DNA from 3 places in the Marinomonas sp. ABL3_031 genome. Region 1 is predicted to be linked to each of the others. Evidence: predicted binding sites of a transcription regulator. Region 1 holds the regulator's gene; each other region holds the start of a gene.
What was found. Region 1 encodes FNR, which switches genes on or off when oxygen is low (the NO sensors DNR and NnrR bind a similar motif). Its sites were predicted from a motif close to TTGATNTANATCAA; they were not measured.
Positions count from the first base shown of each region.

Region 2: a site for FNR is predicted at 1,809-1,822, ahead of ACXAH2_RS10830 (cytochrome ubiquinol oxidase subunit I). Genes of this name have one in related genera too.
Region 3: a site for FNR is predicted at 4,586-4,599, ahead of ACXAH2_RS09135 (cytochrome-c peroxidase). Genes of this name have one in related genera too.

Region 1 is NZ_JBSWYU010000012.1:26,628-37,206, reverse strand. Features, by position in the region: gene ttcA (tRNA 2-thiocytidine(32) synthetase TtcA) at 1-710, shown strand, start outside; gene ACXAH2_RS13310 (YfaZ family outer membrane protein) at 721-1,293, shown strand; gene ACXAH2_RS13305 (adenine phosphoribosyltransferase) at 1,378-1,920, opposite strand; gene fnr (fumarate/nitrate reduction transcriptional regulator Fnr) at 1,944-2,705, opposite strand; gene hemN (oxygen-independent coproporphyrinogen III oxidase) at 2,729-4,099, opposite strand; gene ACXAH2_RS13290 (alpha/beta family hydrolase) at 4,227-4,811, shown strand; gene tusA (sulfurtransferase TusA) at 4,835-5,068, shown strand; gene ACXAH2_RS13280 (CBS domain-containing protein) at 5,093-5,683, opposite strand; gene ACXAH2_RS13275 (hypothetical protein) at 5,720-6,028, opposite strand; gene adhP (alcohol dehydrogenase AdhP) at 6,233-7,249, shown strand; gene sdhC (succinate dehydrogenase, cytochrome b556 subunit) at 7,540-7,920, shown strand; gene sdhD (succinate dehydrogenase, hydrophobic membrane anchor protein) at 7,911-8,255, shown strand; gene ACXAH2_RS13255 (MaoC family dehydratase) at 8,342-8,758, opposite strand; gene sppA (signal peptide peptidase SppA) at 8,838-9,845, shown strand; gene ACXAH2_RS13245 (DNA-binding protein) at 10,033-10,579, shown strand, end outside.
Region 2 is NZ_JBSWYU010000008.1:166,561-177,139, forward strand. Features, by position in the region: gene cydB (cytochrome d ubiquinol oxidase subunit II) at 1-81, opposite strand, end outside; gene ACXAH2_RS10830 (cytochrome ubiquinol oxidase subunit I) at 83-1,657, opposite strand; gene ACXAH2_RS10835 (alpha/beta fold hydrolase) at 2,007-2,903, shown strand; gene arsN2 (arsenic resistance N-acetyltransferase ArsN2) at 2,992-3,420, opposite strand; gene ACXAH2_RS10845 (TauD/TfdA dioxygenase family protein) at 3,573-4,448, opposite strand; gene ACXAH2_RS10850 (dioxygenase family protein) at 4,524-5,144, opposite strand; gene ACXAH2_RS10855 (GNAT family N-acetyltransferase) at 5,563-6,030, opposite strand; gene ACXAH2_RS10860 (LysE family translocator) at 6,075-6,692, opposite strand; gene ACXAH2_RS10865 (N-acetyltransferase family protein) at 6,758-7,198, opposite strand; gene ACXAH2_RS10870 (VOC family protein) at 7,254-7,670, opposite strand; gene ACXAH2_RS10875 (N-acetyltransferase family protein) at 8,059-8,532, opposite strand; gene ACXAH2_RS10880 (hypothetical protein) at 9,017-9,460, shown strand; gene ACXAH2_RS10885 (mannose-1-phosphate guanylyltransferase/mannose-6-phosphate isomerase) at 9,767-10,579, opposite strand, start outside.
Region 3 is NZ_JBSWYU010000006.1:186,686-197,264, reverse strand. Features, by position in the region: gene fusA (elongation factor G) at 1-1,955, shown strand, start outside; gene ACXAH2_RS09140 (aldo/keto reductase) at 2,123-3,175, opposite strand; gene ACXAH2_RS09135 (cytochrome-c peroxidase) at 3,269-4,471, opposite strand; gene ACXAH2_RS09130 (AAA family ATPase) at 4,858-8,577, opposite strand; gene sbcD (exonuclease subunit SbcD) at 8,574-9,866, opposite strand; gene ACXAH2_RS09120 (2Fe-2S iron-sulfur cluster-binding protein) at 9,888-10,579, opposite strand, start outside.

The DNA.
Region 1 (10,579 bases):
GTTTATCTGGCGGCAAAGACTCTTATACTATGCTTGAGATTTTACGTAATCTTCAAGCCAGTGCACCTATTGATTTTTCAATTGTTGCAGTCAACCTTGATCAAAAACAACCAGGCTTTCCAGAGCATATTTTACCTGCTTATTTGGAAGAAACGGGTGTGGATTTTCATATTTTAGAGCGTGATACCTATAGTATCGTTAAAGAGGTTGTGCCCGAGGGTAAAACAACCTGCGGCTTATGTTCACGCTTACGTCGTGGTTCTTTGTATGGTTTCGCTGAAGAGATAGGTGCGACAAAAATTGCCCTTGGTCATCATCGTGATGACATTTTAGAAACCTTATTTTTGAATATGTTTTTTGGTGGTAAATTAAAATCTATGCCCCCCAAATTGCTAAGTGACGACGGCAAACACCTGGTAATTCGTCCTCTTGCTTATTGTAAAGAAAAAGACATAGAAGCCTTTGCTGAGTTAAAAAAATTCCCTATCATTCCTTGTAATTTGTGTGGTTCACAGGAAAACTTACAAAGACAGGTAGTAAAAGACATGTTACAAAATTGGGAGAGAGAGTACCCCGGTCGTACTGATACCATGTTTACTGCCATGCAAAATGTTGTACCATCCCACTTAGCAGACACAGAATTGTTTAATTTTAAAGAGCTGAAGCAATCTCCCTCAGCTTTTGATCGACTTAATATTATTTCACTATAGGATTTGCGAAATGAATTTAAACCTTAAAGCCCTTTTCCTAACGCTAGGTCTATTAGGCTCATCCATTGCCTCTGCTGCTTCGACAGCTTCCGTTCATTTAACAAATGATACGGTTCAAGGTGATGTGAATTTGGATATGGGTACCTTTGGTATTGGAGCCGGGGTTTCCTATGATAAAGATGAAGATATTACGGCAGGGTACTTGGGGTTCAATGTTCAAGATTCCGAGGGTGGTAATGGTCCTCTGCAAGTGAGTATTGGCACGCGAGTTTACGCCGTTAATGCGGACAGAACGGCTGACGACGACGATATTTATACGGCGGTAGCTCTTGGCGGTTGGTACCGCTATACGTTGCAATCAGCCAATCGCGTTGCTATCTATGGATCCGGTTATTATGCGCCGGAAGTGCTGTCATTTACGAATCTAGATCACATGTATACTTATGAGTTTCGATTAGAATACATGACCATGAGAAATGCGCGCGCTTTTGTACGCTACGGTAATACCGTTATTGTTTTTGAAGACAATAGTCGTGAAGAAGCAAATAAAGGTTTTGCTGTTGGTGCTGAAGTAGAATTTTAATCTAGTATAATCGTTTAAGTATAAAAAAGTGGCTGTTAGCCACTTTTTTATACTGCTCAATTCATCGAAAATAAGACTTAAATCTTATTCACCATCAAAAGCGCACAAGCTGAACACTGGAACTTGTGTATCACGCAATTTCTGACTGCCGCCTAAATCCGGCAAATCTATAATGGCTGCCACTTCTTTAATATTGGCACCTTGAGCTGTTAAAAGCTTGATAGCAGCAAATAGGGTTCCACCAGTCGCTATCAAATCATCAAACAATAGCACTTGATCACCAGAATTAACCGAGCCTTGCTGAATTTCCAATTCAGCTTCACCGTATTCCAATGCGTATTTTTGAGAAATGGTCTTGCCTGGTAATTTGCCTTTTTTACGAACCAGAATAAGAGGCTTTTGTAACTCATAAGCTAACACCGCAGCAATTAAGAAGCCGCGAGCGTCAATGCAAGCTATATGGGTGATATCAGAATCAATGTAGCGATGAATATACGCATCCACAACCATTCTCATGCCTTTAGGATCACTGAAAATAGGGGTGATATCACGAAAACTAATACCTTCCTTTGGCCAGTCTTCTACGGTTCGAATGAGAGATTTAACGTAAAAATCATCGTAAAGCATCTCGAAAATTGCCTCTGTATTATTCAAAAGTGTGCAATTTTATCACAATCAGGCGCTACGCCAATGAGTTTTTGCATCGCTTCGAAATTAACGATCTGAATTTCTTTACCATCAACATGGATCAATTCATTTTTCTGGAAGCGTGTCATGACACGGCTTACTGTCTCAACCGCTAGACCAAGATAATTGCCCATCTCGCCTCTAGACATTGACAGACGAAATGCAGACGCAGAATAGCCACGCTTTTTAAACCTATTAGACAAATTCAATAAAAAAGAGGCGACTTTTTCATCGGCATTCTTTTTACCTAATAACACCATCATGTGTTGATCATCTGAAATTTTTCGGCTCATCAGGCGAAAAATTTGATGCTTTAATGAAGGAATTTGATTGGATAATTCTTCAAGATGCGCAAACGGAATTTCACATACGGTCGTTGTTTCTAATGCTTTTGCAGACACAGGGTAACTGTTTGAGTCAATACCACTTAACCCCAACAATTCACTGGGGCAGTAAAAACCCGTAATCTGCTCTTCGCCAAAAGAGGTGATTTTGTACGTTTTTAATGTGCCTGAGCGAACGGCAAAGAGTGAGTCAAAGGCATCTCCCTGACGGAATAAAAATTCACCTTTTTTAAGCGGACGCTTACGTTCAATAATTTGATCAAGTCGGTTAATGTCTTCATCAGCTAATGCAATAGGAAGGCATAATGCGTTTAGACTGCAATTCTGACATTGTGAAGTAAGCTTACTGCTGAATCTAGGCTGAGCGTGTGTTATAGCCATTGTTGGTTCTCCCTGATACGAATCTAGATAACTTTTGAATACTGTATTGCACCATTAAGATATTTATCGAACACCATACAAACACAACGTATTAGCAATCTGCCTCGTTCGGTCACTTTTATCCCATTTCTGCCTTGAGATGAAAAGTATTGCACCATATTATCTGCGAGAATGGGTTCTAATCTTGCCAGCTCATCAGAGAAATATTCGACAAATTTAATGTTATGTTTTTTCTCAATTAAGTCAAAATTCAGTTGAAAGTGGGACAGTAAGGTCATGATAACATCATGACGAATACGATCATCCTTATTACTGATATATCCCTTTGCGATGGCCAATTGTCCGTTTTCGATACTTTTTTTATAGGCATTCAATTCCAATTGGTTTTGCATGTAAGTTCCATTGATGCTGCTGATACCAGAAACACCAAAGGCGAGTAAATCTGTACCAGAGTGCGTTGTGTAGCCTTGAAAATTACGATGTAACAATCCGCTATCACGAGCTTTAGCGAGTTCATCTTGTGGTTTGGCAAAATGATCCATGCCTATGTATTCATAACCTGCGTCTACCAAGTAATTGATGCTCATCTTGAGTATAGCCAGTTTTTCTTTGGCGGGAGGCAAATGTGCTTCTGGCAAACGTTTTTGAGAGCGAAAACGATTAGGCAAATGCGCATAGTTAAACAAGGATATTCGATCAGGTGATAATCTAATCACATGATCTAATGTTTTCTGAAAACCAGACACGGACTGAAAAGGTAAACCATAAATAAGATCAAAATTAATGGATTGAATACCCAGTTCACGGGCCTTGTTAACTAATACCTTGACCAAATTATAAGACTGAACCCGATGTATACTCTGTTGTACTTTGGGATCGAAATCTTGCACACCTAGACTAATACGATTAATACCAAGTGATACTAATTCCGTAAGCTTATCGCCATCGATTTCTCTAGGGTCAATTTCAATGCTAAAATCCTGACCCCCATCTTGCTGCACATTAAAATTATCGTGCATGTGAGCAAATAAGGTACGAAAATGTTGAGCGTTCAAAAAGGTAGGGGTTCCGCCACCAAAGTGCAATTGTGTTACTTCACGACGATTATCAAGCATCAGACTTCTCAAGCGCATTTCTTCACCCAACAGCTCAACATAATCAGAGCCTTTATCATATTGCTTGGTGACTATTTTATTACAAGCACAGTAGTAGCAAAGGTTTGCACAAAAAGGGATGTGAAAATATAAACTCAATGGGGCGCAAGAAGGCGCCATCATATTGGTAATTAAAGCGACTTTATCAATGTTTGCGTCAAATTGCGGCGCGGTAGGATAGGAAGTATATCGCGGCCCTGATAGGTCATACTTAGCGATTAGAGCATCATCCCAAATCATTACTTGCTCCTATTAAAATTTCTAATAGCAAGTGTACTCTTAGCTTAAAGTCAGTTAGCTGACCTAGATCAATAGACTTAGACCGAAATGAATTAACCCCTTATAATTGAACCTTTTATGGCATTCTATGATAACCAAACTTGTATTAACCCATGGCGCAGGGGCGGGCCACCAAAGCGATTTTCTCAAACAATTAAGAATGGGGTTAAAGGCGGAATTGACATGCTCCGTGGAGCCTATGACCTTTGACTATATGAAAATCCAGGAAAGCAATGCAATTAAACGACCACCACCAAGATTTCCGACCTTGGTGACTGAATTAGAAGCACATATTAAAAACAGTAGTGATTGCGTGTTGGCAGGTAAGTCCATGGGGAGTAGGGTAGCAACGCAGCTAACTGAATTGCCCAATGTAAAAGGCGTTATTTGTTACGGCTTTCCCTTTTACCCACAAGGTAAACCTGAGAAAAATCGTTTATCCTTTTTAGAGAGACTAACCAAACCTTGCCTAATCATCCAAGGCACACGAGATGGACTTGGTAATTATGCTTGGGTGAATCAACAAACACTCAATAGCATGATACAAATGCATTGGATCGAAGGCGCGGACCATGATTTTAAATTGTTAAAAAAATACCAACGCAGCCAACAAGATGTCATTGCCGAATTGACTAAAGTAACACTGGATTGGTTAACACAAATAGAAAATTAGTAAAAAATGAAAAGAGGTTTTGAATGGAACACCAAGCTCTACTTGATGCGAGTGGACTTCTTTGCCCTGAGCCCGTGATGATGCTACATGGGGAAATGCGTAAAATAGCAGATAAAGAAATACTGAAGGTCATAGCAACTGACCCATCGACCACACGTGACATTCCAAAGTTCTGCCAATTTTTAGGTCACAAATTGGTTCAGCAAGAAGAACACGAGGACATCTATTATTATTGGATAGAAAAAAAGGGGGCTTAACGCCCCTATTTCATGTGCAAACCATTAGGCCACTCTGAGTTTTTGATCACTCTTATTACCTTGTACGGCAATGTTATAGATTTGTTGAAAGTTAGAGAATGACACGTCGATATCCAAGCGCAACTCCCTTGCCACATCGTTTGAAGACACTAAGCCTCGAATGGATTTGCTCGCTTCGTCAATAACCAATAAGTGTTGATACTGATTATTACGCTGACTAAACAACAAGGATTCAATATCTGAGTTCGCCAGTGATTTATATGACAAGGCCAGTAAGTTTTCCTTTGGGCGCATTAGATCGGCAACCAATAATTCCGAGCGCTGGTAACCGTCGGCGACTTGTTTAATGAAAATGTCCTCAGAAAGATCCTCCAAACTGATTACACCAATAAAATGATTGTCAGCGTCAACCACCAATTTCATACGTACATGCTCTTTACGCATTAATTTTACCAGTTCGTCTGCTCTTACATTAGATTCAATAACTCTTGGTCCACCCGTTGTAAAATCCGTAAATACGGTAAGAGCGGGTGAGTACAGATTGGTATTATCCGCCATTACAGGCCAAGTTAGTTCATTTACGTCTTTTGTAGATACATAAGTTAGGGTTTTCATAGCCATGCTCCTCGATACAATTAGAGATAAAAATAATTAGATGAGACTATGGCTAGGCGGTGCTCTGGCTTCGGTTAGAGTTAAGTAAGGATGGGGAGGTAAATCTTGCAGACTATTGTAGAGATTAATCTTTCTTACGTATGTTGATGGCAAGAAATTTTGATTTATGCCTATGTCTTTGTCAGAGCTAATGTCCTGATCAGCGACGTTGGTCTCGGTAAAAGCGTGTTCCATGGTAGGCTCTATCCAACGCAATTGACTCACTTCATTGGCATTAGCACGCTGAGACACCGTCAATAATGACGAGAGCAGAACAGCCAATATAATGAGTAATTGTGTTTTCATCCCACACCTACAAAAGTAACAAGACTTTCAATATATGCCTGTTAATCAAAAAAGCACAGTAATTTGGTAAAGATGCTCAAAATTTGCACTCTGTGCATGATTTGAGCTTGTCAATACTTGATCAAATATTGATCTATGTCGCACTTATTGTCTTTTTAATCGCCTACAATCTTAATGGTCGATATCACTTTTAGGAGAAAGATGATGAAAGCGGCAGTTGCAAATCAATTTGGTGACAATTTAAGCATTGAAACATTAGCCAAACCAGAGATTCAATCACATCAAGTGCTGGTGAAAGTCCATGCCTGTGGGGTATGCCACACAGATCTTCATGCTTGTCATGGAGATTGGCCCGTTAAGCCGACACTGCCTTTGATTCCAGGGCACGAAGGCGTTGGTGAAATTGTTGAACTAGGTGCCAGCGTCACACATCTTAACATAGGTGATCGTGTTGGTATTCCTTGGCTATACAGTGCTTGTGGTCATTGCGAATACTGCTTAGCAGGAGATGAAAACCTATGCTTGTCACAGCAAAATGCAGGCTATTCCGTGGCCGGCAGTTATGCCGAGTACTGTGCTGCTCATGCCGATTACGTTGTGAAGATTCCCGACGGTTTGAGCTATCTTGAAGCTGCGCCATTATTTTGCGCGGGAGTAACCACCTATAAGGCATTAAAACTATCGCAGGCCAAGCCCGGTGACTGGATTGCTATATTCGGTATTGGTGGCTTAGGGCATTTAGCCATTCAATACGCTGTAGCTATGGGATTTAGGGTGGTTGCGGTCGACACGGGAGATGCCAAGCGACAATTAGCAGAAAAGTTGGGAGCAGAAAAATTTTACGACTTCAAAATCGACAATGTCGTTGTTGAAATTAATGAATTAACAGGAGGTGTTCATGGCAGTATTTGTACCGCCGTGAGCAAAGTGGGCTTTAGACAAAGTTACGATGTGGTAAGACGTGGAGGTAAGTGCGTTCTGGTAGGATTGCCACCAGAGGAAATGCCATTACCCATATTCAACACTGTCCTCAATGGCGTCAGCGTGGTTGGCTCTATTGTCGGGACCCGCAAAGACCTTGAAGAATGTCTTGAATTTGCCGCCCGAGGTAAGGTGAAAGCCATCATAAAAGAAAAACGTTTGGAAGACATAAATGACATCTTTTCTGATATGGAAAAAGGTGAGATTACCGGGCGCATTGTGATGAGCATCAATTCTTAATTTGTCAGCGTAAAGTCATATTGGGCGCGCAAAGGTGCGCACTCAACTTTCCAAATAAAGATGATTATTCCATTCTAGTAGGCATTTTTGCCGTCTATTCCGAGCATTATTGCTAAATTCGGTCAATACTATGCATTTAGCACTCATGTTCTGCGTCAGTTTGTATTAGAATATGGACGTTTTTTCAATGTCATTACTTAGTGTGGCTTTGTGTAGCGTAAATTTGCCACCCTTAAGTCGACATGAAACAAAGTATCCAACTGCGTATTGATTGATAAAGGAGCTCAATAATGAGCAAAACTCGACCGGTCAACTTAGACATAAAGACCATACGTCTGCCCATTACGGCAATAGCCTCTATTTTGCATCGTATTTCAGCCGTCATCATTTGGGTGGGCTTGGGGATGACCTTGGCTGCTGGCTATTTCTCTCTACAATCAAATGATAATTTTGATGCTGTCTTTGGGTTTATTACTGAAAACTTTATTGGTCAGTTTATTGTATGGGGTTTATTGACGGCGTTTGGCTACTACATAATGGCAACGCTGAAGCACATTATTCAAGACTTTGGTCATTTTGAAGAGCTTGAAAGTGGGTTAATGATCGCCCGAGTTGCGATCGGCCTTGGTATTCTATTAAGCATTTTATCAGGAGTTTGGGTATGGCTATAAGTGCTGCGGACAAAGCAAGAAGCGGAACAAAAGAATGGCTTTTTCAGCGCATAGCAAATGCTTTGATCTGCATCTGGGCTATTGTTAGTGTCATTTTATTGGTTAATCATCAGCCGACAGGTTTGGCTGATTTGTCTGCATTACTTGCACCTATGTGGTTTAAAGTGTTCTCCAGTCTAGTCTTGATTATGGCGGCATTTAACTCTGTATTAGCAGGATGGCAAATCAGTACCGATTACGTTAAAGGCATTTTGATTAATTTGCTTTTTAATTTGTTGGTTCGCTTAGTAAGCCTGGTTTATCTTGTGGCTGGCTTATATTTGCTCTGGAGCTAATAGATAGCTGACGTTACGAATTAAAAACACCTTATAAAAAGGGGGGCTAGTTAACTAGCCCCCCTTTTTTCTGCTGCCAAGCATGATTAAGCAGGCATCATAATAGTCGCTTCACCTGACACAACCACTTTGCCTTCGCATTCGCATACTGTCTTAAGGGTAACGCGGCGGCGACGTTCATTGATATCAATCACGGTGACCTTAGTGACAACTTCTTGTCCAATGAGTACTGGGGCGCGGAACTTTAAGCTTTGCTCAAGATAAATGCAGCCAGGCCCTGGAAGCTGTGTGCCTATGGCTGCTGAAATGAAACCAGCGGTTAGCATGCCATGAGCAATGGGTTGGCCAAAGGATGTGGTTGCGGCATATTCAGCATCCAGGTGGACCGGATTCGTATCACCAGTAACTTGCGCAAACAGGTTAACGTCTTCTTGAGTAACCTTTTTGACCAGTTCAACAGTTTGATCTAGGGTTAATTCTTCAAGCGTATAAGCTTTGTTCATAGGGAATCCTTATTATCAAAATTTGCGCTATGTTACACTTTCAGACATCCAAATAACAAACATTTAAGGTTGACGATCAATGAGCTGGACGGAAGAAGAGGATAAACTGGCGGCACAAAACGCGAAGCGAAATCCTTTGGATATGGAATCTTCACAAGACATAAACCCTAACCAAGAAATTTGGACTCTACTGAAAGAAACTCTGGCCGAAAATGTTGCGGAAAAGCGTCGTGCAAGACGTTGGAAAATATTCTTTCGCTTTGTCAGTTTAGGAATTTTGGTTAGCATCTTAGTGACTTGGTTTTCTCGTATCAATATGGATGACATTGGCATACAGGGAAATACGGTTGCCATTGTTCCTATGCAAGGTGTCATTGGTGCTGAATCGGACATTGAGTCAACAGAAATGGTGTCTCTATTAGACCAAGCGTTTCGTACACCGCAATTACAAGGTGTAGTGATAGAACTAAACAGCCCTGGAGGCAGCCCAGTGCATTCAGGCATCATTTATGATGCCATTCGTAACAAACAAGCTGTGTACCCTGATATCCCTGTCATAGTGGTGGTAGGTGACATGGCGGCTTCAGGCGGCTATTACATTGCCTCAGCGGCGGATGAAATTTATGCTAACCAAGCCAGTCTAGTGGGATCAATCGGAGTGATTTCAGCGGGCTTTGAAGCGAGTGAATTACTTGACAAAATCGGCGTAGAGCGCAGAGTCTTTACTGCAGGTCGCAACAAAGCCTTTCTTGACCCCTTTACCCCAATGACGGATGAAGCGAAACAAAAGTGGCAATCTGTGCTGAACGAAACTCACCAGCAATTTATTCGCGCTGTAAAAGCAGGGCGGGGCGATAAGTTGCACATAACCGACGATGTTTTTTCCGGTATGGTCTTTACCGGCTCGCAGGCTGAGAGAATTGGTTTGATCGATGGGTTGGCCAGCATCAATCAACTTTTAGAGATGCGTTTTCCTGAGGCTAAGCCCATCTTGTTTGAGCCAAAAGAAGAGCCACTTAAAGAACTGGCTAAAGAATTAGGTGTAGAGTTTGCTTTGCAAGCGTTCAAACAAGCGAACATACAGTAGCGGCTTAAAAGCCTATCTTTCAAAAGCGCCATTGAGCGCTTTTTTTATGCCTATCCCATAAGCTTTAAGTCAAACTATGTAAGCGATTTTCTATTCTTGCAATGAATTGGTATGCCGTTCCATCTTATTAAGATAAATATGATATAATTATTACGTTATTTATCTTAAGTGTAAGCTAGGTTCTATCATGGCCAAAAAACCCAATATCTCACCCGAAGAAATACACCAGGCCTGTTGGCAGTTGATTGAACAAAAACAGTATCCAAACATACCTCGCTTAGCCGATTACTTTCTTCGTTTAGACGGTAGAAAGTGCTCTAACACCACATTGTTGAAAGCCATGAACGAATGGCACGAAATGTTTGAGGAACAACAGAAAGCAGACATACAGGATCTCAGTGATATTCTTAAATCACCTTTTGAGCAATTTATGCGTAATAGCGCAAAACAACTCAATCAACTCTTAGCAGAAAAACAACATAGCTTGGACGAAGCGCATAAGATGAAACGCGAATCCATCGATTCAAAACATCTTTCGTTAATGCAGCAAGTGGTCAAGGTAGAAGAAGAGAACGCCCGACTTAAAGAAGCCTTCACTGAGCAAAGAAATGGCATAGAGCAGCTTGAAAACAAACTCATGTACAGCGAACAGCGACTGAAAGAAGTCATGGAATATAATCAAACACTAAAGCATCAAATTGAAGAAAAACAGCAGCATTATGAGTACTTAAGAC
Region 2 (10,579 bases), on a different contig from region 1:
AAAGCCGTCGGTTACGGAGAAACCAATCAGCAAGACTCCGACCAACACCCACCAAATGATTTTTAATAATTCGTAATCCATCTTATACCCCCTGCTTTAGCTGATCAGCTTCTTGTTCAAGCGCGTAGCGTCCAGTGTGTAAGCTGGAAGGCCCTTGCTTGGCAAAACGAATCATTAAGTACATCTCGGCCACCAAGAAAGCGCTGTAAAGTAGAGTGAAACCTATGATGGTGAACCAGATTTCCCCCGCAGTCAGATTGGATACCGCCACGTGAATTGGCAACACCTCACCAATCGCCCAAGGTTGGCGACCGTATTCAGCAACGAACCAACCAGTTTCGCAGGCGATCCAAGGTAAGGGTAAACTGGCCACAAAAAACTTCAGTAAGGTCCGGTTTTGACCAATACGACGACGGGCATTTTGATAGAAGGCCACAGCGAACATGAGCAACATAAGGAAGCCACAGGCCACCATGATGCGGAATGAGAAGAACAAAGGCGCCACTCGTGGAATCGAGTAGTCAACGGCCATGTCAATGTCCTCAGGAGACACTCGGTTAATGTCTTCGTTGAAGGCAGTGACCAGTAAACCATAACCAAGATCGTCTTTAACCTTGTCAAAGTTTTCTTTCACCAATGGATCCGGATTACCAGAACGCAATTCTTCCAACAGCTGATTGGCATAAATACCGTTAATGATACGCTGACGGTTATGCTCTTTCAGCTCTTTAATGCCCATCACTTCTTCGTCTAAAGAACGGGTGGCGATCAAGCCCATCAAGCCCGGTATACGTAAAGCGTATTCCGTTTCCTCAAGCGCTTGATTCGGAAAGCCAATGATAGTGAAAGGCGCTGGTGCTTCGTGAGTTTCCCATTCGGCTTCAACCGCCGCCAGTTTCACCTTTTGCACTTCCCCCAACTCGTAACCAGACTCGTCTCCGAGAATGATCACGCTCAATACTGACGCCAAACCAAACGCTGAGGCAATAGCAAAAGAGCGCCGTGCAAAGGCAAGATCACGACCTTTTAATAGATAGTAACTGGAGATGGCCAATACGAATACTGCGCCCGTTGTGTAACCAGCAGAAACCGTGTGAACAAACTTCACCTGTGCCACCGGGTTCAATAACAAAGCACCAAAATCGACTAGTTCCATGCGCATGGTTTCGTAGTTGAACTCAGACCCCACTGGGTTTTGCATCCAACCATTGGCGATCAGAATCCATAATGCCGATAAGTTAGAGCCCAGCGCCACCAACCAAGTCACCATCAAGTGTTTGACCTTGCTCATGCGATCCCAACCGAAGAAGAACAGCCCGACTAACGTGGACTCTAAGAAGAAAGCCATCAAGCCTTCAATGGCCAGTGGTGCACCGAAAATGTCACCCACGTAATGAGAGTAATAAGACCAGTTGGTGCCAAATTGGAACTCCATGGTCAAACCGGTTGTTACCCCCAAGGCAAAGTTAATGCCGAACAATTTGCCCCAAAACTTCACCATGTCTTTGTAAATTTGTTTACCCGTGATCACATAGACCGACTCCATGATCGCAAGTAAAAAAGCCATCCCTAGTGTTAAAGGAACAAACAAAAAGTGGTACAGAGCAGTAAGAGCAAACTGAAACCGCGATAGATCCACTACAGCTTCGTTAATCATATGACTTCAACCCATTCATTTGATTGAGAAAAAGGCGCTTGTCGACACATCTGGCACAGTGTTCTTTTTATCCAACGCCCACCGAAACCCCAAACCTAAGATCAGGGTTTACTATAAGAATGGATTATGAGTGCTGTTGGATTTTGAAACATTGCTATAGATCAAGAGAATGATAGTGAACAGACATTGTCAGATTGTGACAGGGAAAACCGTCTCCCGACGAACGCAATCTTTGGCTTTATTCTGAAAGAGGAATGACTATTGATGTCAATCATGTACAATCTCAACTCTATTTAAAAAAGCAGAGGATGCGCTTTTTAATGTGCTATCTCGGTATGGAAAACACACCATGAAGTCGCTCGCTAATGTATTTGCTTATCCCTTTCGCTTCCTACTAGCAACAAGCTTGGTGGGGCTTCTAGCTGCCTGTGATTCCTCTTCACCTAATTCTGACACTCAATTTAATGAGGCCAATAATGATTTAGGCCCAATACAAAATCATGTGCTCTATATGGAAGGCCCAAGCGGTGACTTCAAACTCCACTATGCCAGCAGTGATCGCAGCCTCACGCCACGAGACACCTTAGTCTTTATTCACGATACCGATGACAGCAGCTTCAAGCCCTATTTTCAAAGCGATGAGATTAAACAGGATTATCGTTTGATTGCCATTGATCGACCCGGCTGGGGACGCTCAACTTACCCACAAAATTATCCCGCAGATATTGAATTACAAGCGGAGATGCTGGCCCCTGTGATTCAAAATATTTGGCAAAGAAACGGTCAGCAAAAGCTTATTTTGGTCGGTAATGGTTACGCTGGCGTCTTAGTGCCTTTGTTGGCCGTAAAGTACCCTACCTTTATTCGAGGCATAGTGTTAATTAACGCCACTATTACCCAAGATCATCTGCATACCGATTGGTTCGCTCCCGCGTTAACCTGGCTGCCCTCCTTTTTATTACCCACACGCTGGTATCAAACACAACAAGAGCAAGCGGATCTACAAGGCAAACTCAAGCAAATACAACACGCCTTTGCTCAGCTCACACAACCTGTGGCTTGGCTGCAAAGCGTCGACGCCAGCTCGGCCCACCCAGGCACATACATGCGCTTGGCAAAGCAGCTGTTTCAGCAAGCGGACATTCATCTAACCTTGGTGGAAAACTCAGCACTGGATTTGTATCAACAGAACACAGAACAAGTCATGCGTGCTGTGCAAGCCATTAACCTTCACAGCCGCTTGTAAAGTGTGTTTATTGCTTATTTACTTGGTAAATCAGAGTGGCCACTGATTCGAGCTGTCACTGATAAAAAGGAAAAGAATGCCACTGCCATTAGATGAATGTTTTTTTCATCAAGCTGGCTGATGCTGGGCACAAGGACGAAAATTGTTCTGTTTTCACTATGCTTGTGGGAGCTTCTTGTCTGGTGATGACCTGATAACCCAGCTTTGAAAAATACGCTTTCGCAGTGGTTGTTAAAAGATAAACGGCTTTCATGCCTTCATTGTTTGCCCAATGCTCTGCATGCTGAACCAATGCTCGCCCTAAAGCGGAACCTTGATAGGTTTTATTAACGGCCAAAGAACGAATCAGCCCTTCTTCTTGATAAGCTTCAACCCCTATCATACCCACCAAGGTCTCCCCTTCTTGCATACCAAATAAGGCCACCTGTGTCGCACCAGACAAATCCTCATAAGGCAAACCATGCTGGATTAACAAGGCCTCAGCTTGCGCATTAAAACGCATTGATAATATGTTCATAGGCGCTCCCCAAAAGATCATTTTGCATTCTCAAGTCACACTTGGCAGTACTTGTCTCAAATCAACAAGCGTCCCAGAGCGATTTAAAGAACGGGCCACTTGTTGTCCGCTCCTATTCCATTAACACATTTAAAGAATGCGTTGAAAGGAACTTACTCATAAGGTAACCCGGCCATCTCCGCATTCCCTTGTACTGTCACACGATGCAAACGGCGCGGCGCATCACCATAATCGGTCACAGCAAAATGTTGGGTAATGCGGTTATCCCAAATCGCGACTGAATTCACCTGCCATTGAAAACGCACCTGATGCTTGGTTTGTCGTGCTTTGGCAAAGAGTTGTGCTAATAACGCGTCACTTTCCTGTTCACTCATGCCCACAATAGCGCGAGTAAATTGTTCATTTATGAAGAGTGCTGTTTGGTGTGTTTCGGGATGCGCTTGCACCATGGGTCTTACCAAGGGAGGAAAATCTTCCGATTTTTTACTCACCGAGCTTTCACCCTGTTCATTTATGTCATCGTAACGACTATTGGCAAAGGCATGTAAGGCATGCAGAGCTTGCTTGTCACGCACTGCTTCTTGCTCAGCCAGATTAAGGTCAGCCCACACGGCTGCCATGTCACACCAAATAGTGTCGCCGCCCTGCTGAGGAAGATATTGCGCATGCAGGATGGAGCATTTAGGAGGAATCCGTTGCCAGGTCATATCCGTATGCCAGAAACTTTTGCCAGGTGGATTACCAGGAGAGGTTTCAATCACCACTATACGATTATCTTCCTCCAAATGAGGGAAGAATGGGTGCGCAGGTTCTAACTCCCCAAAACGCTTACCTAAGGCTAAATGTTCATCGACCGTTAATGCTTGATCTCGAAAGAACAAAACCTTGTGCTGTAAAAAAGCCTGATACAAGAACGCAAACTGCTCATCAGACAAATCGCTCAATACCACATCTTCCACCATAGCACCGATGGATTCCGTTAACGCTTGTATCTTCATCACAGGTTCTGCTTCTCTTAGGTTTGACACTGTTGCATATTCTTAGACGTGCTTTCCCCGTGATTGTAACTGGTCACTGGTCACTGGCAAAAATAGAAATTTACTTTAAAGAATAAGGTCAATTTGCGCAGTGGTGACCCCGTCTTTTTTCACCAACACCATAGAAACACTGTCGGCTTCGGCAGCGGACAGACGGCGAAAAACACCATCGGAGCGATTACTCGGTTCATCAGCAATATAAAATTGCGTAGTCAATTTCTCTCTGCGTCCATCCAATACCTTGACATGAATATGAGGCGTTCTTCCCGGATAGGGTGTCGGTTTGATGGTTCGAAAACCATAAGCACCATCGGCATCCGTAATGTCGTAACCAAACCCCTGAAAACCGCTATCGTATTCTATGTTGTTGTCATCTTCAGGGTGCAAGTATTTACCATTCACATCACATTGCCAAATTTCAATGCGATAACCCGTCAAAGGTTGACCCGTTTTAGAACGAATCTTGCCATGCAGATGAATCACTTCTCCACCCGCTTCCTCCACTCGACCACGCACCTTAACAAGATCATTATCCGAATCGTTAAATCGCATGGCTGGCGTTGGATAAAATGGTCCTTCCGTGGCTTTTGGGGTCAGTACTGCCGCCATAGTATTGCGCGACAACAGCGCTAGACTGGATAGAATAAAACCGCGCCTTATAAGACCACGGCGAGAAAAGAATGTCATAGAGTGTCCTATATAAGATCAATAATAAACGCTCTTATAAAAGACAGATGAGAAAGGATTAGGTTCCCCATCCATTTACTTTCCTTAGAAAAGGCGAAAGCCGACCTCTTTCACCTTGGCTTCTTTGCTGATCGAATAGCAAGCCAATAATTCGCCTTAACTTGGGTGTTGGTTTGTTTTCACATCAAAAGGACGACATCACCAGGATGTAAAATAATCAGCCAATAATATTGAGCTTTAGCCTTGTTTCCATTGTTTGGATTATCAAGCTCGTCGTCCATTTGGTATTTTGAGAACAAGATCCAATCCTTTGCATTGTGTGCCTTAATCACCTCATCAATCATAGGTTTAGCAATTCGATAAATGTCTTCATCTGTTTTTCTATCATCATGCTAACAACCTCGGTCATTCGTCTTATTTATGTCGCCTTTAGTGATAACAAATCCTTCTGCATAAAAACACGTTGATAGCCTTCGTTATTCTTACGCTCTGTCTCAACATAACCAAGAGATTGATATAATTTAATATTTTCATGCATATTGACATGTGTATATAAGGTTATCCTAGGAAACTCCGCTTTCAAGGCTTCTATTTCGGCTAAATGAAGCAATTGCATGCCAAAACCTTTGCCCTGATGATCTGGTCGAATCGCAATATTATCCAACAACATAATGGATTCACGTTCTTTCAACACCAGTACACCAACCAAATCATCATCAACTAAGACCACAAACACTCTATGCTGATAAATCACTCGATAATAATCTTCCATCATAGGGCCAGGCGGTCTCCCTATTCTTTCAATATAACCCTCGAATGCCGCTTTAACACAATCCGTTACCGCTTTTGTATCGGTTAACTCCGCTCTTCTAATTACCGTCGCCAAATACACTCTCCTCAGCTGTATTTATCTATTTCGCCCTGCTGTTCTTATGCTCTGTGACTCAACAGTAATGCACCACCAAAACCAATGAATAAGCCACCTGTGAGTCGATGAAACCATCTCACCGCAGCCTCTTTTGCTAAATGTTTGCTGCCCGACATGGCAAACCAAGCATACGCAGACAGAGCGACAAAAGAACAGATCGCAAAGGTCAACGCCAAGAGACTAAACTGCGCAAAAGCATTGTCTTGAAGCGAAATAAACTGGGGGAAAACAGCCGTATAAAATGCCCAAGCTTTGGGGTTAGATACCCCTGTGAAATACGCTTCAATAAATAAGGTACGGGAAGAAATAACGCGTGTTTTTTGCGATAAAATGACCGCGAAATGTTGTTTTGAACGCCAAGCCTTTAGTCCAAGATAAATAAGATAGCCCCCACCGAGCAACTTCATAATGACAAAAGCTGGCTCCGATGCCAATATCAAAGCGCTTAGTCCGATGGCGGATAGGGTCGCCAATGTCATCACTGCCGCCACATTCCCCCAAATGCCCAGCAAAGCCTTTTTAACACCAAATTTTAGCGTATTCTTAACCACTAACAGTACTGCTGGCCCAGGTGTAAACGTGGCCACCAAACAAAAACAAATAAACGCAAAGTAACTCATAAGCAAAAACCTCCATGTGAGTATATAGATAGTTTATGATGACTTATCTGACGCATCCTGCGCCGTTATAGTTGTTTCAGAAAACACACGACTCGTGCCGTCTCCTCAAAACCAAACTCTTGATGCAAACGAATACTTAAGGCATTTGATTCATTTGTATCGCTGCCCAGTTCCGAATACCCCAGACTCAAGGCCCATTCTTGTGCCGTTAACATCAGCGCCTTACCCAAGCCTCGGCCACGATATTCTGACGTCACAAACCAGGCTTCAATAAAGGGCACGGCATCTTGATGACTGCCTTCCACGAAGGAACGTATATTGAGTTCAATAAAGCCTACTGCTATGTCATCCTGCTCGGCAATAAAAGCGGCCACTAGATCTTTACTTTTACCATCAAAATATTTATCCAGCTCAGGTAAATGATCTTCATCGTATTCTGGCCATAAGGCAGCTCGCATTTCCGCCCAAACAGCCCTGTCTCGATATGCCATTTGTCTAATTTGCATTACACCTCCCACTCTCTATTCATACCATTTCATAAAATGGCAATGAAGCTCAAGGTTATCGATTCGCCATAGGGTGATCTGGATGAAACTTTACAAGATCCCATAAGTTGCCATATAAATCAGCAAAAACAGCCACTGTGCCATAATCCTGCTGCTGAGGCTCACGTTCAAAATGAATTCCAATGGCTTTCATGCGTTCGTAATCACGCCAAAAATCATCGGTATTTAAAAACAAAAAGACGCGACCACCCGCTTGATTACCAATAACATCATATTGTTCTGGTTTTGATGCTCGAGCCAATAATAGTGTCACACCATGAGAATTCGGTGGCGCCACCACCACCCAACGTTTGTCCTGTGCAGGCTGATAAGTGTCTTCGATTAATTCAAAGTTGAGTTTGTTCACATAAAAATCAATCGCTTCATCATAGTCTTTCACAACCAGTGAAACGTGCACAATATTTTGCTTCACAAAGCCTCCTTTTGAAAAACGCATACTAACATAAACGCGTTTTCATAATGAATACGAATGTCTCTCGTTAATTCATATTAAATAAGGAAAATTTGAAAAATAATGGCAATAGAAATTTTTTTAAAGTAACCAATAAGTAACGATAACAATCACATCTAAAGGCACTAATCTAGTCTAATAAGACCACATATTAGTATATAAAGCTATCTAAGCAAGGGGCGAATAAGTCTTCTGAACATCAGTCTTATCTAAGAAACGGCCTATCAAGGCAAGAGTGAGCAGGAATGTTAATACCTTTCAATCACTCTTAACACTAAGAAGCCGTTTCTCTGAAAGAATCGAAGGAGACCTACATGGATTATGGCATTAAGGCAGCACAGGAGCTTACTTAATCAGCGAGCCATTTAAACATAATATAACTGTCAACATAGCCTAATTGCTTATGCTTGTAAGCTTGGGGAATGGTACCAATAATACTAAAACCCAGCTTTTCCCAAAGTCGAATGGCAACTTCATTTGTGGAGACCACACTATTAAACTGCATCGCCTCAAAACCCAGTGTCCTCGCAACTTGCTGAGAGTGCTCACACATACGACGGGCCACGCCTTTTCCCCTCGCATGAGAGGACACCATGTACCCGCAATTACTAATGTGGCGACTCGGCCCCATGGCATTGGGTTTGATATAATAACTGCCTAGAATCACATCATTTTCGACCAACACGTAGGTTGCCATCGGCGACTCACACCAAAGGGTATACGCCTCTTGCTGAGTCATATTAGGATCAAACGCGTAGGTTTCTTGCGCTGTAACAATCTCAGCAAACGTGGGCCAAAAGGCAACAAAATCCGACTTTGTCATTTCTCTAATCACAATACTTCTCTCCAGATAAAATGAACACATTGAGCCCTGACTTACACAAAATACTCAGCTATACATCGCTATCAGTAAAATTTTATATTCGACCAGATAGAGCTCATCTAATGAGATATTGTTTTCCTTAATGGTGTATTAAGTTATCTCAAACTAAATATTTCTCTGTGACTAACTGTATCAAGTTTAAAATTTAGGTGCCCTCTTGTACCAAGTTATTACTGCACGAAAATCTTTATATTTCTTGAATTATCTTTAGTCCCTAACTATATAGTTATATGAGAACCATTTACATTTCTCATATTTGCTTCATTAGCAAATCAGGGTATTAGTTTGCAGTATTACCCGACAATGCTGCATTCCTGTGTCAGTTAGCAATTCCCAAGGGATTGCTCGGTTTTAATTGATTTCGGAGTGAAAGCAAGGAAACTTTCGCATTCAAAACCTATTTCAATTAATTGGAGGGTAAATCATGTCAACAACAGCAAGTATTGCATGTCAGCAATTTGAAGTTCCGGGAGCAGGAGAAACTATTCAAGCTGTTTCAGAATTAAGCGATGTATTTAGTCCACCACACCATGGGCCCGTCAGTATTCCAATTACTGTGCAACTAGAAAATAGTGACTCAAGTTATACCCATTTCCCAATTGTTCGCACGGCACGATACGCCATTTATCTGGATACACCTGATGTTTTTGCAGGCCTCATTTATCCAGGCTCGAACCAAAATACAGGGACAGGTACTTCAATAGCTACTGAAATAACCACTATAGGAAGCTGCTCATCTTTTGTAGAAGGGTTTGTTAGCACAACAGATATTATTTTTAGCAGAGACGACCCTCAACCCATTGCTATTCAATTTAATAACTGTAATAGACAAACAATTAAGTACATTGTCGCAGTTTTTATCGACTAAGCTTACTAAGTCACACAAAAATGCACCACTACATAGACTTATGTCAGTGGTGCATTTCTCATTAGTATCTATTAATCTGCTTTGATCAAATACCATTTAAAAAGTGAGACTATTTTTTGCTTTGGTATTTGGCTTGTTTGCGTTTATGACATTCTCTGACAAAAAAGGCCGCCTGACTGCTATTTTAAGACAATGCAGAATCGTCCATTAACAATTTTGATCTGAATTGTTTAAACGTCAATTAGGCAAGCAAAGCAGTGATTCATCCTCAAAAAAATGGCCACCAATGTGTATTTCATTAAAAACTCATTGATAATTTGGTGCAAGACGCTTAACTATTTTCTTAACCTCTTGCGCATGATTCTTATCCATTACCAGCACAGCATCAGCGGTTTCTACAACGACCAAATTCTCCACTCCAACCACTGCAACCAAACGAGACTCCGAACGAATCAAACTGTTGTGCGTTGCCTTAACTATCACATCGCCCGACAAGACATTCTGATCAGCGTCTTTTTCTGCATAATCATACAATGCATCCCAAGCACCAATATCATGCCAATCTCCAGTATAGGGAACCACTTTGGCTTTATTGGTTGGTTCCATCACAGCAACATCAATAGACTCTTCTGGGCATTGACTAAAGAGTGCGGCATCAATACGCACAAAATCCATGTCTTCACTGCGTTTATCATAAGCAGCTATGACAGTCTCAGCGATGTCTTTTCTATGAATGGATAACTCAGTAAGATAAGCATCCGCTTGAAATAAAAATATACCGCTATTCCAAAGATAATCGCCTGAAGCAAGATAGGACTTCGCGGTTTCTAAATCAGGCTTCTCAATAAATTCAACGACCTGGTGATTGGCGGCAGAACGAATGTAACCATATCCGGTTTCAGGATGAGTGGGTTGAACGCCAAAGGTTACCAAAGCATTTTGCTTAGCCAGCTTAGCAGCTGTTAAGATACTTGTTTCAAATGCATTTACATCGCGAATCACATGATCAGCAGGCAAGACTAACATCAGCGCATCAGTAGGGTATTTTTGTTTTACTGTCAACGCCGCTAATGCGATAGATGGTGCTGTATTGCGGCCTTCAGGTTCAAGTAAGATACT
Region 3 (10,579 bases), on a different contig from region 1:
CTGACTTTATGGAACAAGAAGCAGAACGTGGTATCACCATCCAGTCTGCTGCTGTCACTTGTGAGTGGAAAAAGCACCGCCTAAACGTCATCGACACACCTGGGCACGTTGATTTCACTGTAGAAGTATACCGTTCGCTTAAAGTTCTTGACGGTGGTATTGGTGTATTCTGTGGTTCTGGTGGTGTTGAGCCTCAGTCAGAAACGAACTGGCGTTACGCTAACGAGTCAGAAGTTGCACGTGTTATTTTCGTTAACAAGCTAGACCGTTTAGGAGCTAACTTCTACCGAGTTGTTGAGCAAGTTAAAAAAGTACTAGGTGCCAATCCACTTGTTATGACACTTCCTATCGGTGAAGAAGACGAATTTGTTGGTGTTGTTGACGTTCTTTCTAAGAAAGCCTTCGTTTGGGATGACACTGGTCTTCCTGAAAACTACAGCATCGAAGACGTTCCAGCTGACATGGTAGACAAGGTTGAAGAATACCATGAAACTTTGATCGAAACGGCTCTTGAACAAGACGAAGATCTCTTGATGGCTTACCTTGAAGATGGTGAAGTTCCAGCTATCGAAGAGATCAAACGCTGTATCCGTAAAGGTACTCGTGACCTTGCTTTCTTCCCAACATACTGTGGTTCTGCCTTCAAGAACAAAGGTGTTCAACTCGTTCTTGATGCCGTTGTAGATTACCTACCTAACCCAACAGAAGTTGATCCACAAGAATTGACTGATGAAGAAGGTAACCCAACAGGTGAAGTGGCTACTGTTAGCGCTGACGAACCTCTAAAAGCACTTGCATTCAAAATCATGGATGACCGCTTTGGCGCCCTTACTTTCGTTCGTATTTACTCTGGCCGTATTCAGAAAGGTGACACCATCCTTAACTCTGCAACTGGCAAAACTGAACGTATTGGCCGCATGGTTGAAATGCAAGCCGACGACCGTAACGAGATCTCTTCAGCACAAGCTGGTGACATCATCGCTATCGTTGGTATGAAAAACGTACAAACTGGTCACACTCTATGTGATCCTAAGCACCCTTGCACACTTGAAGCAATGGTCTTCCCTGAGCCTGTAATCTCTATCGCTGTTCAGCCAAAAGACAAAGGCGGTAACGAGAAAATGGGTATCGCAATCGGTAAAATGGTTGCAGAAGATCCATCTTTCCAAGTAGAAACAGACCAAGATTCTGGTGAGACTATCTTGAAAGGTATGGGTGAGCTTCACCTAGACATCAAAGTAGACATCTTGAAACGTACTTACGGTGTGGATCTAATCGTTGGTCAGCCTCAGGTTGCTTACCGCGAAACCATCACGCAAGAAGTTGAAGATTCTTACACTCACAAGAAACAATCTGGTGGTTCTGGTCAATTCGGTAAAATCGATTACCGCATCAAACCAGGTGAGCCAAACTCTGGCTTCACTTTCAAATCAACGGTTGTGGGCGGTAACGTACCGAAAGAATTCTTCCCAGCTGTTGAGAAAGGCTTCAAGTCTATGATGGAGCAAGGTGTTCTAGCCGGCTACCCAGTACTAGACGTTGAAATCGAGTTGTTCGACGGTGGTTACCACGCAGTTGACTCCTCTGCTGTTGCCTTCGAAATCGCTGCTAAAGGCGCTTTCCGTCAGTCTATTCCAAAAGCGGGTGCACAACTTCTTGAGCCTATCATGAAAGTTGACGTGTTCACTCCAGACGACAACGTTGGTGACGTAATTGGTGATTTGAACCGTCGTCGCGGCATGATCAAAGACCAAGAAGCTGGCCTAACTGGCGTACGTATTAAAGGTGAAGTACCTCTATCTGAAATGTTCGGATACATTGGTCACCTACGTACCATTACTTCTGGTCGTGGTCAGTTCTCTATGGAATTTGCTCACTACGCGCCATGTCCTGCTAACGTTGCTGAAACGGTAATCGCTGCAGCGAAAGAGAAAAACGAGAAAGACGCTAAGTAATTTCACTTAGACGATTTCTTTAAAAAACCGATGCTTGCATCGGTTTTTTTGTATCTGCAATTTTAATTTGAGAAAGAAATATCAAGTATAAAAAAACCGGCAAGCGCCGGTTTTATTTCACTTATTGCCAAGTAGAAAACGTCAAGAGATTAAAGCAGCAGCAACCATTAGAATGGCACAGGATACTCTTTAAACACTGCCATTATATCTTGTAAGGCTTGTTCGGATAACGCTAAATCAAAGGCAGCTATATCTTCTTTAAGCTGCGTCAATGACGTTGCCCCTATGATGGTCGATGTCACACCATCCACCTGATCACACCAAGCCAAGGCCAATTGCGCCGCTGTCATACCATAAGATTTTGCCACATCCACATAAGCAGACACCGCTTTATCTGTCATTGGCGTATCACGGAATAAACCATTACGTTGCGCATAACTCCAACGACTTCCTTCAGGACGAGCGCCACCCAAATACTTACCGGTTAACGCACCTGCAGCCAATGGCGACCAAGGCAAATATGCCACATCTTGGTGAACACAGTTTTCAATCAGATATGGCCAGTCTTTCGCATGCAACAGACTAAATTCGTTTTGAATTGAAGCCACTCTTGGTAGGTTATGCTTTTCGCTCAGACGCAAGTATTCATTGATCCCCCAAGTAGTATCATCAGACAAACCAAAATGGCGAATCTTACCGGCTTTTATACAAGCTTCAAGACCTTGCAGTATGTCCAGCATTTGATTGGAATGCTCTTCTGCGTTTACATCACTAAAACGGAAATGATTTGGAAAGTGTTTTCCAAAATGTGGGGAAGTACGATTCGGCCAATGCAATTGATACAAGTCGATATAATCCGTTTGCAAACGTTTTAGAGAATCTTCAACGGCCGCAACAACAGCTTTACCAGTAATGGGACCACCATTACGGACATAACTTAAACCAGATCCTGCAATTTTAGTCGCCAAAACAATGTCATCACGTCGGGAAGGATGACGAGATAGCCAATCACCAATTATGGTCTCTGTTTTACCATAAGATTTTGGTGTTGGCGGTACGGAGTACACTTCCGCAGTATCCATAAAATTAACGCCATGATCTAAGGCGTATTCAATTTGCTCATCAGCATCCGCTTGAGTGTTTTGTGTTCCCCACGTCATGGTACCCAAACAAACACGGGAAACCTCTAAGCCAGTTCGACCTAATGGCACATATTTCATTATTCACACCCTTCTTAGCAAAAAAGAAAAGTCCAATGTAAACAGAAATCGCCTCACTAGACCAGTTTTATCAATGAAAACAATGAGGAGTTGCTACTCAGCGCTAACCCTGCTATTAGACTCTAACAAAGATTCATATCGTTGATCTGTCAAAGCTTTCAAGAAAGCGACAATGGCATCCACTCTTTGATCTGGTAGCGCTGGACCTTTTTCGAGTTCCTCAAAATCAATATTCGCTGCCACTTCTGGATCCCCCCAAGGTTTATTCGTTTCTGGGTTAATGGTGCGTTTAGGGTTATTGTACTTATCGTAAAACAAGACGACAGTGCGCAAGTCTTTAAATACCCCATTATGCATATAAGGCCCTGTAACAGCCACATTACGTAGACTCGGCACTTTAAATTTACCCGCTTGTTTCTCGTCATGAATATCAGGGTTATCCAGTAACCCCCTATCCACTGTTCCTGTATGCGCATACAAAGCGGGATTAGTTGGAACACCTATATTGCGATACTCATAATTAGTAAAGGTTTCCTGAGGATTCAAGGGTGAAGTATGTAACTGATGGCAAGCATTACAATTGGTAAATTGTTGCGAAAAAAACAGGGTTTTACCCAATTCTTCTTGTGGTGTTAGCTTAATTTCACCACGTAATGCCCTATCATATCTCGAATCAAAAGGCATAAAGAGCTCAGTCTTTTCAAAGGTTGCGATGGCATCAGCTATAGCATTATAGCCCGCTTCCGTATCGTTCAATACACCATCACCATACAAACTATTAAAACGCTCAATATAAGAAGGGTTCTCTTTTACTCGCTCGATAACCGCAGCACTATCCGGCAACGCCATTTCGGGAGGACTAATGAACGGACCTTTTGCTTGCTCTGCCAAACCAGAAGCACGTCCATCTAAGAATTGACCGCCACGATATTCACCATTGCTCAGCTGATGAAAAGCCGGCGAAAAAGCGGCATAACCGGCTGTTGGCGCATTACGCCCTCCCATAGACTGCCCATCACTGCCCAATGAGACGGCACCATCCAAGGCGTCTGTTCGCTTATCAACAAAGGCGGTAGCGATTGCGTGACACGTTCCACAGGACTGATTGCGCTCTTTTGAGAGGTTAGTATCAAAAAACAGCTGTGAACCCAGTAAGGCTTTGGGATCAGATAAGGCTACAGGTAACTCGTTGGCAGCTTGCTGTTGCTGTGAATTTGCCGCCACATCCAATTTTGATGACTCATTACAAGCCGTTAATAAAAATACCGCTATTAAACCCAAAGGAAGACGTAACATGAAAACTACTCAAGGCTCAGTTGAAAATTTGCAGAGCATCATACACCCTTAAAAAAAACCAGTAAAACAATGACAATCATTATTACTTAATTTCTCTATAAAATGCTGAAAAACACGATCTATATCAAGGTATGAGATATCAGTGACAATCTTACTGGGCACCTTATTAAAGATAACCAATCAACTTACTGATTAATCAGACATAAACAAATCGATGTCATGCTCCTATTCAGTGCTTTGTAAAGTCAAGATGCTCAATATTGAACGAAGTTTTAAGATTCTGTTTTTATTAATTTTTTACAACTTATTTACATACTTGTTCCCATTTATCTGGGGAAAACTTTTGCACCAGTTGCAAGCACCTATAGGTTTACATTCACTTTTTGCTAAGAGTCATGGACGGCAAATTCTGGCGCTAGTCGACTCACACCCAAGCCACTTTGCTTGGTCAATTTAATCTGCACGGGAATACGTTCCTTAAGAGCACTGATATGACTGATGATGCCAATGGTTTTGCCTGATGAATGAAGATTATCCAAAGCATCCAAAGCGGACTCTAAGGTTTCACTGTCTAAAGTGCCAAAGCCTTCATCCAAAAACAGAGAATCAATGCTGGTTTTATGAGAAACCAGATCGGATAACGCCAACGCCAATGCCAAACTGACCAAGAAAGACTCACCTCCCGACAAGGTTTTGGTGTCACGGCTGGCGTCGGCTTGCCAAGTATCCAATACTTCTAGGGATAGCGTATCTTCCTCACAGCGTTTCAATTGATAACGACGATGCAAAATTTGCAGATGCTGATTAGCCAAATACACCAAATGATCCAAAGTGAGACTTTGCGCAAAGCGTCTAAACTTAGCACCATCCGCTGAGCCAATCACATAATTAAGGCGCTCTAGATGAATGAAATCCGCACGCTTATTATCTAATTGCTCAAGCAAACCCGCCACTTGTTTACTGCGCTGCTCCTCTTGTTTTAGCTGCTCAGTCACCACACCCCATTCACGATGTAATGCTTGCTGTTGAGTCTGTACTTCATCACGTTTTGTTTTTAACGCATCCAGATTCAACGACAACAAGGTGACATCAGAGATATCTTTTTGTGTTTCAAGATGTTGCTGCAAGCTTTGTTTAACCTGATTTAGTAAGGTTTGATGTTGAGTAATAGCAGCTTGCAATGCCTTATCTTTTTCCAGCCATGCCTGTAATTGTTCAGCAGGAACTCGTGCTGCTTGCCAATTTTTCTCATCAGCAAAGCCTACTTTTTCAAGACTGTCTAACCAATTAGGCAGCAGAGTTTGCTCATTTTTAAGCTGTTTATCTATACTGCTTAGAATCGTTTTAAGCTCAGTATTCAAAGCCAACAAAGCGTCTTGAACGGCCTGCCACTGGGCTTGCTGATCCTGTTGCTGCAGCTCAGCATTTGCCACTTTTTGTTTCATTGCGTGCTGCAATGAGTCTAGCGTCTCTTCTCCTAAGTACTCTTTTAAAGCAGCCCGAAGCTTAGTCAGTTCGTCTTCCAAGTCAATTCGCTTAACATTGGCATTTTGAAGATGATGCTGACTTTCTTCGAGTGAGGATTGCAGTTTATTTTGCTCGAATTGGGCCTGATCACGGCTTTGAATAAGCTGGTCCTGGGAAGCTTTCACCTCTTTCCATTCGACAAGATTTTGCTGCAAGTGACCTAGCACCTTCTCCAAAGACAGATTAATTCTCTCTTGTGACACACCCGCTTGCTGCATTGCTTCTTGTAATGCTTGCTCAGATTGAGCAATGTGGGTAGATACTTCTTTTTGTCGAATTTGCTCTGTCTCCAAAGCTTGCTTGGCCAATTTAACATTGCTTTCTAATTCAGCTAAACGAGCATCGTAGTTTTGTCTTTGCTCTTGTAAGGTCTGCAGCTCCTTTTCAAGCAGCATAAGCTCATTATGCTGTTGTTGAGCACTGGCTTGCGTCTGCTGAAGTGCATTCCAAGCCTGAATAAATGGGACTATTTGTTGTTGGTTAGCCTCTGCATCGAGCATATCCGTCTGGCTATTTTCTACAAAGATAGGCGTCACACCTAAATTAGCCAGCAGGAACAAAATCTGCTGTTGCCCTTGTGACTGCTGATGCTGCAAATTCACTAACTGGTCAGCAATAAGCGCCGTCTCTTTTTCTAACAGTTTCTCATCTGCCGCCAAGGTTTGACCTTGCTGTTTCAATTCTTCTAAAGATTGATTCAGTATTGTCAGCTGTTGCTGATGACCAGAATCTTGCTGATACAAAGCCTGATGCAAATCATGATGCTGAGAACCACACAGCGGACAAGCTTGCCCGTCATTAAGTTGATCACGAAGCGTGGTCAAAGCAATGATATGTCGCTCTGCCTCGACCAGTTGCTCAAGCGTTTTCTGATGCGCGGCTTTTTCCTTATAGGCATGACGCGCTTCCGCCAAGGTTTGTTTGATGCTGCTTGTTTGGCTACCTAATTGACGAATTTTCTCTTCGAGCAGATGTTGCTCAGTGCCATTACTATGATATTCCTGCAATAGATTCTCAATCTGCTGAGCAAGCTGAGACTGCCTTTCTACCTGTAACGCTTGTTCAGACCAAGCCTGCCAATCCTTATTGCCAGTGAGCTCATGAAAGGCATTTAATACTTGAGCATGATGTTGTTGTTTAGTTTGCCAATCTTGACTGGCCGTTTGCCCTTGCTTTATGTGCTCTTGCTGTTGACCACATGCGTCATCATATGCTTTTTGTTTTTGCTGCAACAAAGAGGTGGATTGCGTTAACGTCTGTTGGTTGCTTAATAAGCTATCCAATTGATGTTGCCAATTAGCCAACTCAGCCTCAACCTTATCCATACCCTGGTATTGATTAAGTTTTTGCTGATTCTGTTCAAGAGACTTATTGGTTTGAACCAAGAATGCGCTGCGCTGCGCCTCTTCGCTTAACCATGATTCATGTTTTTTCTGAGCTTGCTCAACCAAATCCTGCTGTTCTGATAACTGCTTGACTAGGCTCTGTTCCTGCAGGAGTAAAGGCTGGATTTCATGTTGAATCCGTTGCTGCAACTGCTCAGACTCTTGCATGGCCGCTTGCAAATCTTCTTTACTGATCGCAAGACTTTGCTCCATCGCTTGTTGAGACTCTAGCTTTTCCTGCTTAGTTTTCTCTAAGACTTGTTGATCTTGTTTTAACTGAGACAAAGCATCACGAACCTCCACTAACTTGGTGTATTCGACTTCAATGCTCTGTGCTTTTTGAGCTAAGGCTAGGGCTGCTTTTTGTTCCGCAAAAGCGACCTGTGACACCTCAACCTCTGCCAATGCTTGCGCAGCATTCTGCTCCTGTTGTTTAAGCTCCGTTTGCTTTTTCTGCCAGTCAAAAGCGGTTTGGTGAAGCGCCACTTGTTGCGTAAAGCGTGCGTCTTGTTCAGCAAATTGAGCCTCTTTTTGCTTTAATCCTTGCAGGTCTTCGGCGGACATCAAAGCCGTTTGCTGACTGGCCAATTCCAAGGTGGAAATCGCTTGTTTTTCTTGCTTATGCTTTTCAAACACCCACTTAGATACTTGTCCGTAGATTTCCGTCCCTGTGAGCTCTTCCAACAATTCAGCACGTTCATTGGCTTTGGCGTTTAAAAATGCCGAAAAGCCACCTTGCGCCAACAACATGGATTTAGTAAAACGCGCAAAATCCAAACCGGTGAGTTCTGCAATCTTGTCGATCTTATCGTTTATCTTAGTGGTAATAATGCTGCCATCAATTTCGCTCAGCTCGCAGCTCATGGGCTGCAGCTTACCATCACTGACATTGCGCGCTCGCCTTTGAGACCAAAAAGCGCGATAACCCTTCCCTTTTACTTCAAATTCTACTTCCGCCAGACATTCTGCCGTATGACGGGTCATGATGTCATTTTGACTAGGTGAAACTTTTAATCTGGGGGTTTCGTGATACAAAGCCAAACAAATGGCATCCAACAAGGTAGATTTACCCGCCCCCGTTGGCCCGACAATGGCAAAGACACCCGCTTCATCGAAGGGGCTTTGGGTAAAATCAATTTGCCATTCTCCTTTTAAGGAGTTGAGGTTCTTGAGTCGTAACTTACAAATCTTCATTCGACTGTGTCCTCTTCTGCCTTGTCATGACCTTCGGTTTGTTCATTCACTTCTTCGAGACACTGCATAAAAAGTTGCGACAGGACGGTTTTGTCTTCATCTTTTAATTCTAAACTGGCGGTGACACTGCGATCGAAAACCTCTTCAACCGATAGCTCAGATAAGGTTTGACGCTCAGTAAAGGCCATAGAGGTTTCAGTTTGTGTTTTCTTTCGCATTACCCTTAATAGCTCAATCGGCTTCCCTTCTACCGCTAGCAACAATTGCTTATGTAGGTCACTCAAATATTCATCCGCCACCACAGACACTTCCAGCCAGATGGTTTTACCTTCTTCACAAGACAACACATCGATCTGAGTTAATAAGCTTTGTAGATCACCTTGTAAGCTCACCATGGGCTGAAATCTAGGCACCTTTTTCAACACCACAGCTTCTTCTTGCTCAGCAAAAAGGTCATCCATAACTTGATCGTCTTTCGACAATAGAGTGGTATCAATAATCACCACCGACTTGTCTCGCCCCAATTCATCAAAACTGAGCGCAATAGGTGAGCCGGAGTAGCGAAAGCAGCCGTTATTTCCTATGGCTTGTGGGCGATGAATATGTCCCAATGCAAGATAATCAAAAGGCGGGAAAACCGATGTAGGCAAGGTATCCAAGGTGCCCACGTAAAGATCACGAACAGATTCACTGAGCTGACTACCAAAAGCGGTAAGATGGCCCGTACCAATAATAGGCAATGGCTGTTTTCTTTCTGCGTTACGCTTTGTCGCCAACTCATAAAGGCTGAAATAAAAATCTTTGATTTGCTGCAGCAGATCCTCTTTTTTATCCTGCTCAGACTGGCCAGATTGGCTTTGCGTTATGTCTTTAGGTCGCAAATATGGCACAGCACACAACCAAGCCGCCTCCTTACCTTGACGGTTTTTTAGCGGCACAATATGGGATTCTAAATCCGTTAGATCTGCCTGGGAAATGACTTGCACATCCAGATAGGCCAATAAGCTCTTAGATTCATTGAGCACACTCACCGAATCATGATTACCCGCGATGACCACCAGCTGACATGCTCTAGCACGCATTTCTAATACTAACTGATGGTAGATTTCTCGAGCGTAACTTGGCGGTGAGCCTGTATCAAACACATCTCCCGCGATAATAACGGCTTCTATAGACTCTTTCTCCACCACAGACAAAAGCCACCCAATGAAGGCTTTATGTTCTTCTCGACGGGTTTTGCCCATGAAATGCTGCCCCAGATGCCAATCTGAGGTGTGTAAAATCTTCATTATTTTCCCTATTGGAATTGTTCAGCGTACAAAGTGAAATTGCTGGATTCGAATGCGTTGAGATCGAAAAAAGTCTTGCCAAGCTTGCATGGAAATATCTTGTCCATGATACAGAATGTTTAACTCTGAAGAACTCACTTTACTTAATTCTTTGGTCAAAAAGGTCATCCATTGAGCTTGTTCAGTGAAATCCAAAGACGTTTCTATCTTGTTACCCTGTAATGAAATAATCCCTATAACATCCGTCGAAGAAGAGGATAAAACTTGTCGCCAATAAGCTTCATAGACTCGATTTTGAGCGGACAGAACCACCAGCCATTTGCCTTGATCTACTCCCAACTCGTGCAATAAACGGCCTTTTCGAATGCTCTTATCCTGTTGCAAATATAAGCTATCATCTGGCTCAAGTTGTGTGATGGTTTGCCAATCTGCCTCTGACCATCGTGATCTAGATAATATGAGCAAAAGATCTTGTCCTGCTGCATTTAATGCCATGCATTCTTGCGCCTGTCCATCTTGCTTTAACGAGACAATCACCCTGTCACCAAAGGATTCATCACTTGGGCCTAACAGCTGCAATGCAAGCTCACTGTCTGAGTGCGACTCTTTCGATAGAAGAGAAAAACGCGAGTATGCTAATGGCGCTTTACTAGAAAGCGAGCGATTTGAGTCAAGTTGAGTTTGGCAGGCCAATACGAAAGACTGGGTATCGA